DNA from 2 places in the Polymorphobacter sp. PAMC 29334 genome. Region 2 is predicted to be linked to the other one. Evidence: riboswitches for the same ligand, from Rfam matches in the RefSeq annotation. Region 2 holds a riboswitch; the other holds the start of a gene.
The links. A riboswitch is a leader RNA that binds a small molecule or an ion and turns the genes downstream of it on or off. The one in region 2 is predicted to bind cobalamin.
Positions count from the first base shown of each region.

Region 1: it holds a riboswitch for cobalamin, as region 2 does, so the genes downstream of both, KZX46_RS05965 (TonB-dependent siderophore receptor) here and KZX46_RS12980 (DUF1852 domain-containing protein) in region 2, are expected to answer to the same signal.

Region 1 is NZ_CP080243.1:445,407-453,564, forward strand. It holds gene KZX46_RS05955 (ABC transporter substrate-binding protein) at 1-648, opposite strand, end outside; gene cobO (cob(I)yrinic acid a,c-diamide adenosyltransferase) at 654-1,265, opposite strand; gene KZX46_RS05965 (TonB-dependent siderophore receptor) at 1,356-3,263, opposite strand; cobalamin riboswitch at 3,415-3,616, opposite strand; gene cobU (bifunctional adenosylcobinamide kinase/adenosylcobinamide-phosphate guanylyltransferase) at 3,647-4,162, shown strand; gene KZX46_RS05975 (penicillin-binding protein 1A) at 4,216-6,630, shown strand; gene KZX46_RS05980 (hypothetical protein) at 6,773-7,528, shown strand; one part of gene prfB (peptide chain release factor 2) at 7,556-7,624, shown strand; one part of gene prfB (peptide chain release factor 2) at 7,626-8,158, shown strand, end outside.
Region 2 is NZ_CP080243.1:1,916,448-1,924,605, forward strand. It holds gene KZX46_RS12975 (methionine synthase) at 1-67, opposite strand, end outside; gene KZX46_RS12980 (DUF1852 domain-containing protein) at 93-1,076, opposite strand; cobalamin riboswitch at 1,199-1,432, opposite strand; gene KZX46_RS12985 (carbon-nitrogen hydrolase family protein) at 1,668-2,705, opposite strand; gene KZX46_RS12990 (sugar MFS transporter) at 2,757-3,992, opposite strand; gene KZX46_RS12995 (TonB-dependent receptor domain-containing protein) at 4,063-6,381, opposite strand; gene pgmB (beta-phosphoglucomutase) at 6,419-8,158, opposite strand, start outside.

The DNA.
Region 1 (8,158 bases), 1.5 Mb from region 2:
CATCCGGTCGGGCTGGCCGCGCGACTTGGTCACCGACAGCAGCACCGCGGGGGGCCGGTCGACGAGATATTCGACCGGAAGCACGTCCCATTTCTTCAGGCCGTAGCTCGCGCTGAGGTTGCGGAACCCGGTCCGCCGGAGCAGTTCGTCGGCGAGCGTTCCGGACCCCGGAACCAGCCCGCCGCCCTGCCAGATCAGCGCGTCGACCGGCGGCCCAGGGGGCGGCACGGCAGCCGCGACGGCGGCGTCGATCCGCGCGACCAGCGCCGCGCCCGCCGCGTCATGGCCGATCGCGGCGGCGATGGTGCGGATCTGTGCGTCGCTCTCAGCAATCGTCTCGGGCACCGGCAGTTTGAGCATCCGCACGTGCATCCGCCGCAGCGCATTGATCGTCGACGGGGCGACGTGCGACCCGGTGATGACGAGGTCGGGCGCGAGCGCGACGACCTCCTCGGCGGTCCCCGACGTCGCCTTGAAGCGGCGGGCGAGGTCGAGCGAAATCGAGGTCGCCTCGGGGTCCTGCGAATAATGGCTGATCCCGGCGATCTGCGCCGGATCGGCGACCTGCATCAGCACCGCGTCGACGCACGGGTTGAGCGAGACGATCCGGGGTCCGGGCGCTGCTGCGGCGAGCGCGAGGGCGAGCACGCCGATCAATATTCGACGCCCTTTTGCGCCTTGAAGCCTGCCTTGAACGGGTGTTTGACCTCCTCGAACTCGGTGACGAGGTCGGCGAGCTCGATCAGCTCGGGCTTCGCATTTCGCCCGGTGATGCAGATATGCTTGGTCAGCGGGCGGTCGCGCAAGAAATCGACGATCTCGGCGATCGGCAGCGTGTCGTGGCGCAGGACGATATTGAGCTCGTCGAGGATGACGAACTCGTACGACGGGTCGAGGATCAATTCCTTCGACCGCTCCCACGCCGCGCGCGCGGCGGCGATGTCGCGGGCGCGGTCCTGCGTGTCCCAGGTGAAGCCCTCGCCCATCACTTCGAAGGTCAGCAGGTCGGGATAGGCGTGGAAAAAGGTCTTTTCGCCGGTCTCCCAGCCGCCCTTCACGTATTGGACGATGCCGACCTTCATCCCCCAGCCGAGGCTGCGGATCGCCATGCCGAATGCCGACGACGACTTGCCCTTGCCGTTGCCGGTGTGGACGATGAGCAGGCCGCGTTCGAGCGTCCGCCGCTCCTGCATCCGCGCGCGGGCCGCCTGGACCCGCGCCATCCGCGCATTGTGGCGGGCATGATCCTCGGGCGTCTCGGTCACGACGGCTTCTCCTGCAAGGTAATTGCAACGTCACGCCACCGGACCCGCCGACCTGCACTCAGGGCATGATCGGCGAGTCCGGTCATCGCTTTAGTAGCTCAGCCGGATACCGCCGTACGCCGCGCGCCCGGTCGTCCCATAACCGTAGGTCGTCTCATACTTCTCGTCGAACAGGTTCTCGACGCGCGCGGTGACCGCGATCTGCTTCGTCAGCGGATACGCCGCGCGGAGGTCGGCGACGACATAACCCTGCAGCCGCCGGGTATTCGACGCATTGTCGAAGCTGCGTCCGACGTGGGTGACCGTCGCGCCGGTGTCGAGCCCGAAGCTCCAATGATAGTCAAGCAGCGCATTGACGGTCTGGCTCGGCCGCCGGAGCAACTGCTTGCCGAAGTTGACGTCGCCGGGCGAGCGGTTCTCGGCGTCGAGCGAGGTGTAGTTCGCCTGGAGCGTCAGCGCATCGATCGGTCGGACCAACAATGTCAGCTCGACGCCCTTGCTCACCGCCCGCGCGACATTGTCGTACGTCCCGAACGGGCGGTTGACGCAGATCCCGGTCAGCGGCGTGTTGCACGAGATGAAGTTGATCAGGTCCTTGCTGGTGCGGCTGAAGTAGGTCGCGCTCGCCTCGATCCGTCCTTCAAGGCCGCGCTGGGTGACCCCGGCGTCCCAGCCGCGCGAGCGTTCGGGGCGGAGCAGCTGGTTCCCGTATTCACTCTGCAACTGGTAGAGCGACGGCACCTTGAACCCCTCGCTATAGCTCGCGCGGAAGGTCGTGCCGCCGTCGTTCGGGGTGTAGACGCCGCTGCCTGCGAGCGTCGTCGTCCCGCCGAAGCGGCTGTGGCTATCGTAGCGCGCGCCGCCGGTTGCGGTAAGGCCGGTGATGGGCGTCACGACGACCTGGCCGTAGCCGCTGGTCAACGTCTGCGTCCCGATCGTCACCGGTCCGCCGAAGCTCGACGTCGTGAAGTGCGAACGTTCGCGCTCGGCCCCGAAGGTCGCATCGACGCCGGTGACGATGTTGGCGACGCCCTGGTATTCGAAGCGCTCGTTGCGCCCATTACCGGCGAAGGTCTCGGCGTTGGCGGCCGTCCCGTCATAATTGTGACGGCGGGTGTCGGTGATCGCGAAGCCGAGCCGGTTGTGGAGCCGCCCGTCGAACAGCGCGGCGTTGATCCCGGTATAGCCGACGATCTCGCGCGTCGTGCCATAGTCGGTGGTGTCGCCCAGGCTGAAATTCGGCGGCGGAAAGCCATCGAACCCAACGCGGCTATCCGAATACCAGCCGCGAAGGTCGACCGACACGTTGTCGTTCAGTGCAAGGTTCAAGTTGGCGTTCGCGCCGTAGTTGCGATAGCCATCCTTCTCCTTGCCGCCCTTGCGCTCGTCGAACGCCGAAATGCCGTCGGTGCGGAAATAGCCGCCGCCGAAGCTCGCCGACAGCGGACCGAACTTGTCCGAGACGTTGGCGACGCCCTGCCCGGTGTTGCGGTAGCCGTATTCGCCGCGCGCGTTGATGTGGAGATCGTCGGTCGGCGGGACGGTGATCAAATTGACGACGCCGCCGATCGCCTGGCTGCCCCACAGCACCGAACTCGGGCCACGCAGGATTTCGACGCGGGCGATGTTGCCGACGAGAAGGTTGCCGAAGTTAAAGCCGCCGCCGGGAGCCGACGGGTCGTTGAGCTTGATGCCGTCGATCAGCGCGACGGTCTGGTCGCTTTCAGCGCCGCGGATGAACACCGACGTCGCGGTGCCGATGCCGCCGTTGCGGGCAAAGCTGACCCCCGGAACGGTGCGGAGCAGATCGACGACCGTGTTGTCCTGGCGGCGGGCGATCTCGGCGGCGTCGATGACGGTGATCGACTGGCCGACCCGCGACAGCGGCTCGGGCGTGCGGTCGGCGGTGACGACGATCGTATCGGGCGCATCGTCGGCGCGGGCGGCGGCGGTCAGGACGAGGCCGGTGGAGGCGAGTAGAATATGAAATGAGCGCATTGGTATCCCCTTGATCGACAACAAGGGGCCGCATGCACCGGTGGCACGCATCAGCATTCGCGAAGACACGGGAGCTTTCCCGCGCGCACGACCCCGACGACGTCGACACGCGAGGATTTCACCTCGATCGCTTGGAACACCCCGTCCACGCGAAGGTACGACCGCGACAGGCAGGTCTCCTGGCTCCCGGGTCAGCACCTTCATCCCGCCTTCCCGGAGCGTAAACTCCAGTGGCACTTGGGCGAAGGCTCGCCGGTTACAGTTGCGGGCACAGCCCCGGATTACAGACCGACTGTCTGCTTCCGGGTTCCCTTTTCATCCCATCTCTGGGAACCTGTCACGATCGACGCCTTATCGGCGCGCGGCGGCGGGGGCAAGCAAGTTTGACCGAGACACGATCGACCTTGTTCATCGGCGGCGCGCGTTCGGGCAAGAGCCGGCTGGCACAACGCGCGGCCGAATCCTCCGGCGGCGAGCTCGTCTTCATCGCCACCGCGCAGGCGTTCGACGACGAGATGCGCGACCGCATCGCCCGCCATCGCAGCGACCGCGATGCCCGCTGGCGCACGGTCGAAAGCCCGCTCGACCTCCCCGAGGCAATCGTCCGCGAGGCGAGTGCCGGTCGCACGCTTCTGGTCGATTGCCTGACCTTGTGGGCAAGCAACACCATGCTTGCCGGGGTCGACGCCGACGCGGCAGGCGCTGAGCTTGTCGCGGCAATCGCGTCCTCCGCAGGGATCATCGTCCTCGTCACCAACGAAGTCGGCTGGGGAATCGTCCCCGACAACGCGCTTGCACGGCAGTTCCGCGACGTCGCCGGGCGACTGAACCAGCAAGTCGCCGCCGCTGTCGACGATGTCCGGCTGGTCGTCGCCGGGATCGCGATGCGACTGAAATAGCGGCGCGACAGACCACGCTTTCACCCGCGCGCGGCCATGCTATACCCCGCCCCGTGACCACCGCCCGCCGTCTCCGCACCGCCGCAATCATTCTCGGCGTGCTCGTCCTGCTCGGCGCGGCTGCCGCGGTCGGACTGTATGCGTGGGTGACGACCGGGCTGCCCGATGCGTCGAAACTCGCCGAATACGCCGCGCCGCTGCCGTCGACCGTGCGCGGCAACGACGGCACGATCCTAACGAGCTTCAGCCGCGAGCGTCGCCTGTACCTGAGCTACGACGAACTGCCGCCGCGGCTGGTCCAGGCGTATATCTCGGCCGAGGACAAGGACTTCTTCCACCACGGCGGAATCGACTTCCTCGGCATCGCCCGCGCCGCATGGACCAACCTCGGCTCGTCGGGCCGGCCCAAGGGCGCCTCGACGATCACCCAGCAGGTGGCGAAGAACCTGCTGCTCAACGGCGAGGTCAGCTACGTCCGCAAGCTGAAGGAGGCGGTGCTCGCACGGCGGATCGAGGCGGCGTTCACCAAGCAGCAGATCCTCGAACTCTACCTCAACCAGATATTCCTCGGGCGGAACAGCTACGGCGTCGAGGCGGCAGCGCAGTCGTATTTCGGCAAGTCGGTCGCCGATCTCGACCTCGCGCAGGACGCGTATCTTGCGATCCTGCCCAAGGCGCCGTCGACCTATTCGCCGACCGTCCATGTCGAACGCGCGCTCGCGCGGCGGGCGTATGTGCTCAACCAGATGGCGGCGAATGGCTATATCACCAAGGCCGAGGCAGCCGCAGCGACCGCCGAGCCGATCGACGCGGTGGCGAACCGCGCCCCACCGAAGCTCGATACCGGCGATTATTTCCTTGAGGACGTGCGGCGGACGCTGATCGCCAAGTTCGGCGAGAAGCCCGGCGACGGGCGCAACAGCGTCTACGGCGGCGGCCTCTGGATCCGCACCTCGCTCGACCCGAAGCTGCAGGCGGCGGCGGAGAAGGCGTTGCGCGACGGCCTCGTCCGCTACGACCGCGGCAAGGGCTGGCACGGCGCCCCGGCGCACATCGACACGGGCGACGGCTGGCCCGAGCGCTTGCAGTCGGTGCATCTCGGCGTCGGCTACGCCGATTGGTACCCGGCAGTCGTGCTCGGCCGCGAGGGCGAGGACTTCCGCATCGGCTTTACCGACGGCTCGACCGGCACGCTGCTCGCGTCGAGCGCGACGAGCACGCTCAACAACATCCCCGCCGCGCGGCTGCTCAAGACCGGCGATGTCGTCCCCGTGGCGAAGTCGGGGCGCAGTTACGCACTGCGTCAAATCCCGGCGATCTCGGGCGGGTTCGTCGCCGAGGACCCGCACACCGGGCGGGTGCTGGCGATGGTCGGCGGCTTCGACGCGCGCGCCTCGAGCTTCAACCGTGCGACGCAGGCGCTGCGCCAGCCGGGGTCGACCTTCAAGCCGATCGTCTATGCGACCGCGATGGACAACGGCTTCACCCCGTCGTCGATCGTCGTCGACGCGCCGTATTGCGTGTTTCAGACCAAGTCGCTCGGGACCAAGTGCTTCAAGAACTTCGGCGGCGGCTATGCCGGGGCGCAGACGTTGCGCTGGGGGCTTGAGCAGTCGCGCAACCTAATGACGGTGCGTGTCGCGTACAACACCGGCATGGACAAGGTCGTCGCGCAGGCCAAGGCGTTGGGCGTCGGCGACTATCCGGCGGTGCTCGCGATCGCGCTCGGCGCGGGCGACACGACGGTCGGGCGCATGGTCAACGCCTACTCACAGCTATTCAACGCCGGGCGCAAGATGTCGCCGACACTGATCGACTTCGTCCAGGACCGCGATGGCAAGGTGATCTGGCGCGCCGACGAGCGCCAGTGCGACGGCTGCAACACGCCAGACTATGCCGGCGAGCCGATGCCGCGCCCCGGCGGCGTCCCGAAACAGGCGATCGACGCGCGCACCGCCTACCAGATCGTCCATCTGATGGAAGGCGTCGTCACCCGCGGCACGGCGGTACGTCTGCGCGACTTCGAACGCCCGATGGCGGGCAAGACCGGCACGACCAACGGCCCGACCAACGTCTGGTTCGTCGGCGGCACCCCCGACCTCGTCGGCGGGCTGTACCTCGGCTACGACAAGCCGCGCCCGCTCGGCGGCGGCGCGCAGGGATCGACGATCGCGGTGCCGGTGTTCCACGAATTCGCCGACGTCGCGTTGAAGGACATGCCAAAGATCCCGTTCCAGGTCGCCCCCGGCATCCGCATGGTCAAGGTCGAGCGCCGCTCGGGCAAGCGAGTCTACGGCGGCACCCCCGACGATACCGACATCAAGGCGTCGATCATCTGGGAAGCGTTCAAACCGGAGAGCGAACCCCGCCGCACCGGGAGCCTGGCGCGCGATCCTGTCGCCGAAAAAGGCCGCATCGTGGTCCGCTCGGACTCCGATTTCTTGCGCAAGGCGGGCGGAATATACTAACGGCGCGGGAGAACGGGTGATGCTGACCGGTCTGCTATTATTGCTGGATCTTGCGACGCCATCCGCGGCTACCGCATGCGCGCCCGCCTCGATCACTCTGCAGGTTGATACTGCGACCGCCCTGGCCGCGAAGAACGACTTTATGGGTGCAAAGACGGCTCTCGATGGTGCTGTCCAGTGTCCGGTAGCAAATTATCCGGCGTATCTGGCGCACATCCTCCGCGCCGACCTTGCCGTCCGCGAGGGGGACTGGGCCACCGCCGCCGCTTCCCTTGTCAAGGTCGAGATTCATCCCGAGGCCAAGTTGAGCGCACGCGCCGGGTTTCTCCGCCTGCGCGCGGACTTGGGACTGAACGACAAGGTGGCCTTTGCTCGCGACCGTGCTGCGCTGGTTCAAGCCAACGAAAACGAGTTGGCGCAAGCGGGGCGGCGGATCGAGACCTTCCACGCTGGGTCAGCAGCGGTCAGCTCCTTCGAAGCCGCAATCGACCAAGGCCAGTTTCACCGGACGGTCGAGTTCATCATCGTTCCCGACGACCCCGTCGCCTACCCGGCGTCGATGCAGCTGACAGACGATCGACAGGCGGTGCAGGTCTCCGCTGGATTGGCAAAGCCGGGAGCGGCGAAACCCGCGCACGTCTGGTTCGTCGACCTTTACACGTGTCTGCGTCATTCGACGCTTGCGCCGCCGATCATCGGAGACGCCGCTCCGACCTATCCCGAACTCAAGGCGCAGTTGATCGCCAGGCTCGCCGACGGCACGGTTACTTCGGCAGTTCCGAGCGCGACGAATGCGATTTGCGCTTCGACGCCGTGGATCCTGCCGGGCCTCGGCCGCGTGCGCGCAAGCCGACCGCCCGAGGCCCCGGTAATGGACACGGCGCCCGTCCATCCCTAAGTCCGCGGCTAATCCGGAGATGTACCCATGCGTGCCGAGGGCGAAGCCCATGTCGTTAAAATTCAGCAGGCGCTCGACCTGCTGAGGAGGTTTCTTTGACTGGGATCGCGCCCTCCGCCGTCTCGACGAACTGAACGCGCGGGTTGAAGACCCGACGCTGTGGAACGACCCCAAGGCCGCGCAGGCGGTGATGCAGGAACGCCGCCGCCTCGATGAGGCGATCTCGGCGACGCGCGCGATCGAGAGCGAACTCGCCGACACCTCCGAACTGATCGAGATGGCCGAGGCCGAGGGCGACACCGCTATGGCCGACGACGGCGTCGCTGCGCTGGGCGCGCTCGCAGCGAAGGCCGAGACCGACAAGGTTGCAGCCCTCCTTGCCGGAGAGGCCGACGGCAACGACAGCTATATCGAGGTCAATTCGGGCGCGGGCGGGACCGAGAGCCAGGATTGGGCCGGGATGCTCCAGCGAATGTACACCCGCTGGGGCGAGAAGCGCGGCTTCAAGGTCGAGCTGATGGACTATCACGCCGGCGAGCAGGCGGGGATAAAGTCGGCGACGCTTTTGTTCAAGGGCGCGGGCGCGTACGGCTGGGCCAAGACCGAAAGCGGCGTCCACCGCCTCGTCCG
Region 2 (8,158 bases):
CGGGTTGCGCAAGCCAGACGGGCTTGGGCAAGCTGCCGGCAGTCGAAGTAGGTAGCAATGTGTTCATGGTAGCGGCCTTATGTCTTGATGAATCAGAGCGCGAGACTTGCGGACCATTGCTCGAGTGCGGTTTGATAGGGCTTGATCAGGCGTTCCTCGGTGAACTTGCCCTGCTCGACAGCCAGTCTGCTGCGTTCCTCGCGATCGTAGACGATGCGGGTCAGTGAAAAGTCCTGGTACTTCAGACTTGGTTGATAGCGCTCAGCGGCTGCTGAGTTGGCGTTGTAGATTTCAGGCCGATAGATTTTCTGGAAAGTCTCCATCACGCTAACAGTGCTGACCAGCTCGAGATTGGTATAGTCACCGATCAAATCGCCGAGATGGTAAAAGGCGAACGGCGCGACGCTGTTCGGGGGCATGAAATAGCGAACTTTCATCCCCATCTTGGCGAAATATGCGTCGGTGGCGGAAAATTCGTCGTTACGATATTCGAAACCCAGTATGGGGTGCTTGTTCGTGGTCCGGTGATAGGTCTTGCTGCTCGACACGCTCAGGCAGATGACTGGCGGCTTGCAGAAACATTCCCGATAGTCGCTCGAATTCAAAAAATGCTTGAACAAATTGCCATGCAGGTCGCCGAAACCTTGCGGATCGCCAGATCCGGGATGCGTCTTCTGGTGCTCCGACAGTAGAACATTGAAGTCATAATCGCGCACATAGGATGAAAAGTTATTGCCGACGATGCCGTCGATCCGCTCCTCCGTCTTTCGATCAACGATCTTCGTCTGAAGGATTTCGATTAGCGGGAAGACATCGTCACGTCCTTCGGCATCGATACGCAACTCGACCGAGACAATCTCGAGCTCGACCGTGTAACGATCGCCCCTCGGATTGTCCCAGTGCGCGAGTGAATTGAAGCGATTGTCGATCATGCGCAGGGTATTGCGCAAATTTTCCCGCCGGCTCACGCCCCTTGCCAGATTGGCGAAGTTGGTCGTGATGCGCGTATTGTCGGCGGGACGGTAATTCTCGTCGAACGCGATGCGATTTATCGAAAAGGCAAAGACTGTAGGCATCGACCGGTCACCTGCTTTTGCCGGGCGAGAGGGCCGAAGGAAGAGCGCACAGGACCGGCAAGCCGGCGCCGAAGCCCCAGCCCATGAGTCAAGCGCGATCCACCGGAGGAACCCCCGTCCGAGGAACGTATCGCGTCGGAGGCAGGTCTACTGACTTACGGGTCAATGCGACGGTCCCGGCCTTCCCAGCACCCTTGCGGGTGCCAGTGACACGAAATGGAACCGCCACTCGCCGCTTACAGTTGCGGGGGCAGCGCCGGATTCCGCTCTACGAGCGCCACCGGCTTCCCGTCTTAGCCCCGTCGCCCGGCTCATCTCTGAGTCGGAAACGGGGAACCTCGACACGTCGGTTACACACCCAATGGCCATACCGTGTCAACAGGCATATAAAGATATCTTTATGTCGTTATGAGACGTACATGTGGTTCACCATGTCGTTGATCCAGGTTGACGGGCCTGGACCTCGTCGTCTCGATGTCGTTTGGAACGTGAACGCCTGGCAGCTTCCGAAAGCGGACAATCACGTCGGCATGGCAAGTTGTGGGTCGAAGAATGCGGCAAAGTTCTGCGATCGCCGCGTCTTGGTGGCGTTCAGATAAGCGTCCGTAGTCCCGGCCGCTCTCGCATGTCGATCTGGAGCTCGAATATATCAGGACGCGAATAGTGGCCGACGGTGTCGAGATAAAGCCGACCCTCAGCGACGATATCGGTACCGATGACGGCATTAAGGGTCAGCGTGTCGTGTTGTCCGGCGGCAGCAATGATCGTCGCGTCGGGACCAACGATCGCGCTTCCGCCCGATTTGAGCAGCTCGCGCTCGGCTGGGATTGCTTCGAGCATAGCGCGAGCGGCGGGCTCATCGGTTTCGAGGCTGTCGAAGCCATCAAACACCTGCGATCGAGTAAGGACGGTGCCGGCAGCAGCGACGAAGCACTGGCCTTCGAAGGCATAGTGCCGGCTGGCGAGGAGGTGAAGCTCGGTGACGGCAGGCCAGAGCGCGAAGTGAAGAACTTGACCATGTTGGTGCCGCGCTGCGCGAGCGAGCGGCATCCAGTGCTCCCAGCAGATGAGGGCGCCGACAGGACCATATTTTCCCGGCCAGGGTCCGAGGGTGCTGCCGTCCGCTGCGGCCCAGATCAGCCGCTCGTTGTGGGTCGGCATCATCTTGCGGTGGATGTCGCGCCTCCCCGGGGTCAGGCGCACGACGGTGTTGAATATGCTCGAGCCGCGCCGCTCTTGAATGCCCATCACGATCTCGACCGAAAGTTCAGCGGAGAGGGCGGCCAGACGCGCGATTTCACGTCCCTCGAGCTCGGGACAATTGTGCAACAGGACGCGAAATAGTGCCTCGGCGGGCTTGTGGCCAAAAAGCGCCGACCCGGGGGCGTCATCGAGCCAGACTGGATAGCCGGGGAGCCATGCTTCCGGAAAAACGATGACGTCGGCCCCATTGCCTGCCGCCTCCCGGATCAGCCGTTCAGCGCACACGATACTGGCTGGAAGATTGAGAAACACCGGAGGACTCTGAATGATCGAGATCGAGATCATTGGCATCGTGGCGCTTCTTCCCAAAATGGTACGAGCGCCGCTCTGGCAGGGTGGCCTGGCGCAAACTGGCGGCGGTGCCATCGACGCCGGGCAGGGGGCTCGACCCGGACGACCGTTCCGCGCTTGTCGGGATCATTCCGGCACGCGCGCGCGGACCCACTGTCGTCGTAGAAGCGTGAGGCCAGCCAATAACAATCCGGCCGGGATCGCCATGAGCGAAAAGGCGATGGCGCCGCTGGTGCTCGCGAATAATATGGCGGTGAGCCGCGAGCCTGCGGTTCCACCCAACGCCGAAAACATCACCACCAAGCCCAGCAACTCGGTATGCCGCGATTTTGGGCTGGCGGACAGCAGGACCGAGACGATCGTCGGGTAAACCGGCGCGAGGCAGAAGCCGACCACGAGGAAAAGATATGCGGCGAGCGGCGCTTTCGTCCAATCGGTGATCGGCGTTGTCGCTGCGCTGACGCTGCTCAATGCACCGATTGCCAATACCGCACCCGCCACCACCACAAGGCAGATGATCAGGATCGGGTACCAGTTGACGCGGCGCAGCAGAACCCCGCTGACGAGGCGCCCGGCTGCAATCGACGCAGCATAGACGCTGCCCGCAATGACGCTGGTCGCCTGCGAAAGGCCCAGGACCTCGTTGTTGAACGTCGGCAGCCAGGTGCCGATCCCCTGCTCGATGAACACATAGGTGAAGGCGCAGGCGATAAAAATTAGCACGAGCGGCAGTCGCACCAGCGCGAGCATGGCGGCGATCGAAGCCGTTCCGGGTTCCGGTTGATCGGCGCTCTCGTCGATCACGACCGAGGCGAGCAGAACAAAAGCCACGACGCACAAGGCGGCGAGCGGCCAATAGGCGTCGAGCCAGTCGCGATTGCTCGCCAGCCGTCCGCCGCCGATGAAGTGGCTGAACAGTACCGCGATCGACAGCACCCCCAGCATGAACGCGCCTTCGATGATTGCAGTCAGGCTGGCGTGCTGGCGGCTGGTCGACGTCGCCAGCCCGATCATCGCGTAAAGCCCGATCTTCACGCACGCGAAGGCGAAGCCGATCACAGCGTAATGGAGGCAGATCGTGAGATAACCCGGCACGAGGGGCATCAGCACGCAGGCCAAACCAGTGACGGCGAGCCCCGCCATCATCGCGCGCTTCAACCCGATCCGCGGCAGATAGCTCGCCAGCAGGAACGAGACGACGGCGATGGTGATGTCCTTGAAGCCGTCGAACCAGCCCGCCTGCGCCTTCGTCACGCCGAGCGTCGCAGCCGACTGGAGGATCACCGTCCCAACCGTGTTGAGGACCATGCCATAAGTGAAATAGGTCACGACGAGGGCGGCGATCAGCCGTGATCGTTGCATAGCCGGTGCCTCGATAAGCGGTGGGTCGCAGCCGAGTCCGGCCGCAACCCACAGCGGAGTAACAGTATTCTTAGAACTTAAACCCGCCGGTGAAGCGGAACGAGCGTCCGAAGATCGGCCGCACGACGGGCAGGGCCGTGCCCGGCCCGGCAAGGAAGCGCGGGTTGCCCTCGGTCAGGCCGTGCGAGTTGGTTAGGTTGTCGGCTGCAACCTGAATGGTGACCGGCCCGCGTGTCGCAAGAATTCCCGCGCTGAACGTCGCATAGGCTGGCAACGGCTGGATGTTGGCGAGGTCGCTGTAGCGCTTACCGACCGCTTCATACGTGCCGTAGATAGTCGTCCGAAGTCCCGGCAGCTTGAATTCATATGCAGGCGTGATCCGCGCCTGATACGACGGGATGCGCTCGGCGCGCTTGCCGTTGATGCCGGGCTGCAGGGGGTCGTCGGTCTTGGCATCCTCGAGGACATCGTTTGTCGCGATGCTGAGGCCGAACGAACTTGTCCAGCGCGCGTCAACCTCGAGGCCGTAGGTCTTCGAGCCGGCGACGACGGCTGGGACGCCGACATCGTTGTACACCGCGCCGACCACCTTGTCGTAGAACCCGCTCAGGGACACGTCGAAGGCGTGATCACGGTACTTCGTACCGATCTCATAGGAGCGTATACTCCAGTTCTGGTCGGTTGGCGCGCTGGTGTTGCCGAGCTGCGAGCGGACATCGTCGAAGCTGGGGATATGATAGCCCTGCGAGACGCGCCCATAGACGTCGAGCGTCGACAGAATCCGGTAATTGACGCCGACCGTCCACGGCACCGAATGACGCTCCTCGTTGAGCGTCGACGGCTGGCCGTTGCCCTCGATGTGAAAGTTGATCTTTTCGCTCTGGTAGCGAACGCCGGCGTCGACCCGCAGCGCGTCGGTGATGTTGTAGGAATCAGCAAGGTAGATCGCGTTTTCGTCGGCGGAGCCGAAGTCGGCGATCGCAAACGAACTGATCGGACCGTTGTTAAGGTTGACCGTGTCGACCGAGCCGCCAACCTGTTGCCATGTGTTGTTGCCGAGGCTCCACGCGTCGTTCGAACTGAAGTGGCTGAAGTAATAGCCGACGGTCAGCCGGTTGCCGCCGGTGGCATAGGTCAGCGTCGCCTCGTTGCTGATATAGCTCAAGTCCTTGAGCACCACCCAGCCGCCGAACTGCTGGACATAGTCGGTGGACGCGAGCGTTTGGCCGGTGTGGAGCGTCTGCACCGTCGTCTGACCCGGCGTCAGGAGATTGCCCGGCGACGCCAGCGCGGTCGCCACCGTGATTGCCCCGGCACCCGCAGGGACGAGACCGGCCGTTTGCAGGGTCCCCTTGGTATAGCCGAAATGATCGGCGAAGGTGATGCCCGAGCCGAAGTCGTTCGTCAGATTGCCGCCCGCGATCACTCCCTTCCAACCGCGCCCGGAGCCGAAGTCGAACCGCTGCGTCGCGCCACTTCCGGCGCTCCCCGGGACGATGATCGTCTGGTAACGCGTGTTGTTATTGAGCTGGTTATAGGTGCCGAGGTTCAAACCCGGGACGTCGGCCGCGAAAGGCAGAAACCACTCGCCGTGGTCATCGGTGTAGCGCGCGAAAACGTTGAATTTACCGGTGTCGAACTTTTTCGTGATGTTGACCGATACCTGGCCACCCTTCTCGGTGTCGAAGCCGGCGGTACGGACCGAATCTCCGGAAGAGACATAGCCGCCGACGACATAAAAAAGATCGTCGGCGATCTTGCCGCTCAAGACGCCGTCGACGCGACGCGCGCCATACTCGGTCGATGACACCTTGACCGAACCCTCGGTTTCCTCGTGGCCCTCGCGGAGCAGAAGGTTGGCCGTCAGACCCGGTTGGCCGTCGGAGAACAGCGAGGCCGGGCCGCCATTGACCGCTTCGACCGTCGCCACCGTCTCGTCGAACCGAACGAGCGCGCTCTGGTCCATGAACGACGGGCTCGACGCGCCGTAAACCGGAACGCCGTTGAATTGGAAGGTAACGAACGGCGCATCGCCGGTGCTCGGAATACCGCGGACGAAAACGTTGGCCGTGCCGACTCCGCCCGAGCTCTCGACAAAGATGCCGGGAATCGATTTCAAGGCGTCGCCAGCGCTCTTGGGATTCTGAATCAGGAGGTCGTCGGCCGACAACGACGTTATCGAGTAGCCAGCCTCGAGCTTGCGAATGCCGCTACCGGCCGCCCGCCCGGTGACGACGATGTCGGGTTGTTCATCGACGCTCGGCGCAGGCGTATCGGGTGTCGCCCCCGGCGCAATCTGCGCCGGTGCATCCGGCGCGACCTGCGCCTGTGCCTGCGTCGCGACGAGGACTGCCGCTGCGGTGATTTTCAGCCGGTTTCTGAGTAACATCTTGATCTCTCCCAAGTTTATTTTAGTTTTGTCGAACTCAAAGCAGCGACCCGATCGTCGCCACGTCGAGGCGCGCGATGTCCGGCAGGATGACCGCGGCTCCGCTCAGTGCGCCCTCTGCGTCGATGCCAACCGCGACCATTCCAGCGGCGCGGATCGCGTCGATGCCGGCTTGCGCGTCCTCCACGCCGACGCACTGACCGGGCGACACTCCGAGCGCCGCGGCGCAGGCGAGAAAAATGTCGGGTGCGGGCTTAGGGTTCGCCACCGCGGCGGCGTCGGCGATGAAGTCGAACTCGGCGCCGATGCCAAGGCGCGCGATGACCAATGCCGCGTTGCGGCTCGCCGATGCCACTGCGGTCATGATGCCGGCGGAGCGGCACGCGGCGAGCAAGTCGCGCACACCGTCGAACAGGTCGCTCGGCGAATAGTCGGCGATGAAGCCTTGGTAGATCGCATTCTTCTCGGCCAGCAGCGTCTCGAATTCGCTGTCGCCGAAACTGCGGCCCGATCGATCGAGGATCAGGCGCAGGGAGGAGGCGCGATCGACGCCCTTCAGGCGCTTGTTGAAGGTGCGGTCGAACGCGAGCCCATGCCGCTCGGCGAGCGCCGACCAAGCGAGAAAATGATGCTCTGCCGTATCGGTCAGCACCCCATCGAGATCGAAGATGACCGCCCTGACCTTGGGTCGCGTAAAGCGGACCGGCAGTGCACCGACGACGTCGCGTCGGCCGTGTTCGACAATCGTGACAGTTCCGCCGGCCATCACTGAATAGGTTGCGCCATCGGGATCGACGGCGACCTGCAACCGGCTACCCTGCCACGACAATGTGAAGTTGTACGCCGCGAATTCCGGCGCGGATCGGGGAGCAAAATGGAGTTCACCGCCGCGAACCGCGAGCCCGCCCCAACCTTGCGCGAGGATGAGCCATCCCCCCGCTAGTGCCGCGAGGTGCAAGCCATCACCGGTGTTACCGTGGCGGTCTTCGAGGTCGACCAGCGCCGCCTCTTCAAGAAACCGCCGCGCCTCGCCGAACGCGCCGATCCGAGCGGCGATGATCCCGAAGGCCGGTGCCGATAGTGTTGAATCGTGCGAGGTAACGGGCTCGTAAAAGGCGTAGTTACGGGCAGTCAGCGATAGGGGTTGATCGATAAGGCCCATCGCCAGCGCCTGAATAACATCCCCCTGTTTGCACAGCCTGTGACGCGACAGGGTCATCGGGTGATGATCGAGCAGCAGCGGACGCCGCGGCCGGTTCAGCAGGTATGCAGCAAGCACTGGCTTGTCGAGGAACGTGTCGTCCTGCGGGTTGACGTTCTGCTGAGCATCGACGGGGAGCCACATGTGCCGCGCGGCAGCGACCCACCCGGCGACCTCAGCGTCGGTCAGACCGACACTCGCCACGAGCGACAGGTACGCCGCCTCGTGCTCGGCTTTCATCCAGTCAGCGGTGGCTGCGGCGTAGCTCAGGTGAAGTCGCGCTACGGCGTTGGTGTAGAAGTCGTTGTCGACGAGTATCGTATATTCATCGGGCCCGGTGACGCCGCGAATGCAAAAGGCATTGTCGCGCCGCGGATCGAAGCTGCCGAGATCTATCCAGATCCGCGCAGTCTCGAACAGCATTTCGGCAGCCTCGCGGCGCAACACGCTATCGCCGGTAACATCGACGTAGAATTTGATGGCGTAAGCGATGTCGCCATTCAGATGGACCTGAGCGGCACCAGTCGGATAATGCGACGAACATTCGCCGCCGCCGATCGTCCGCCACGGATAAAG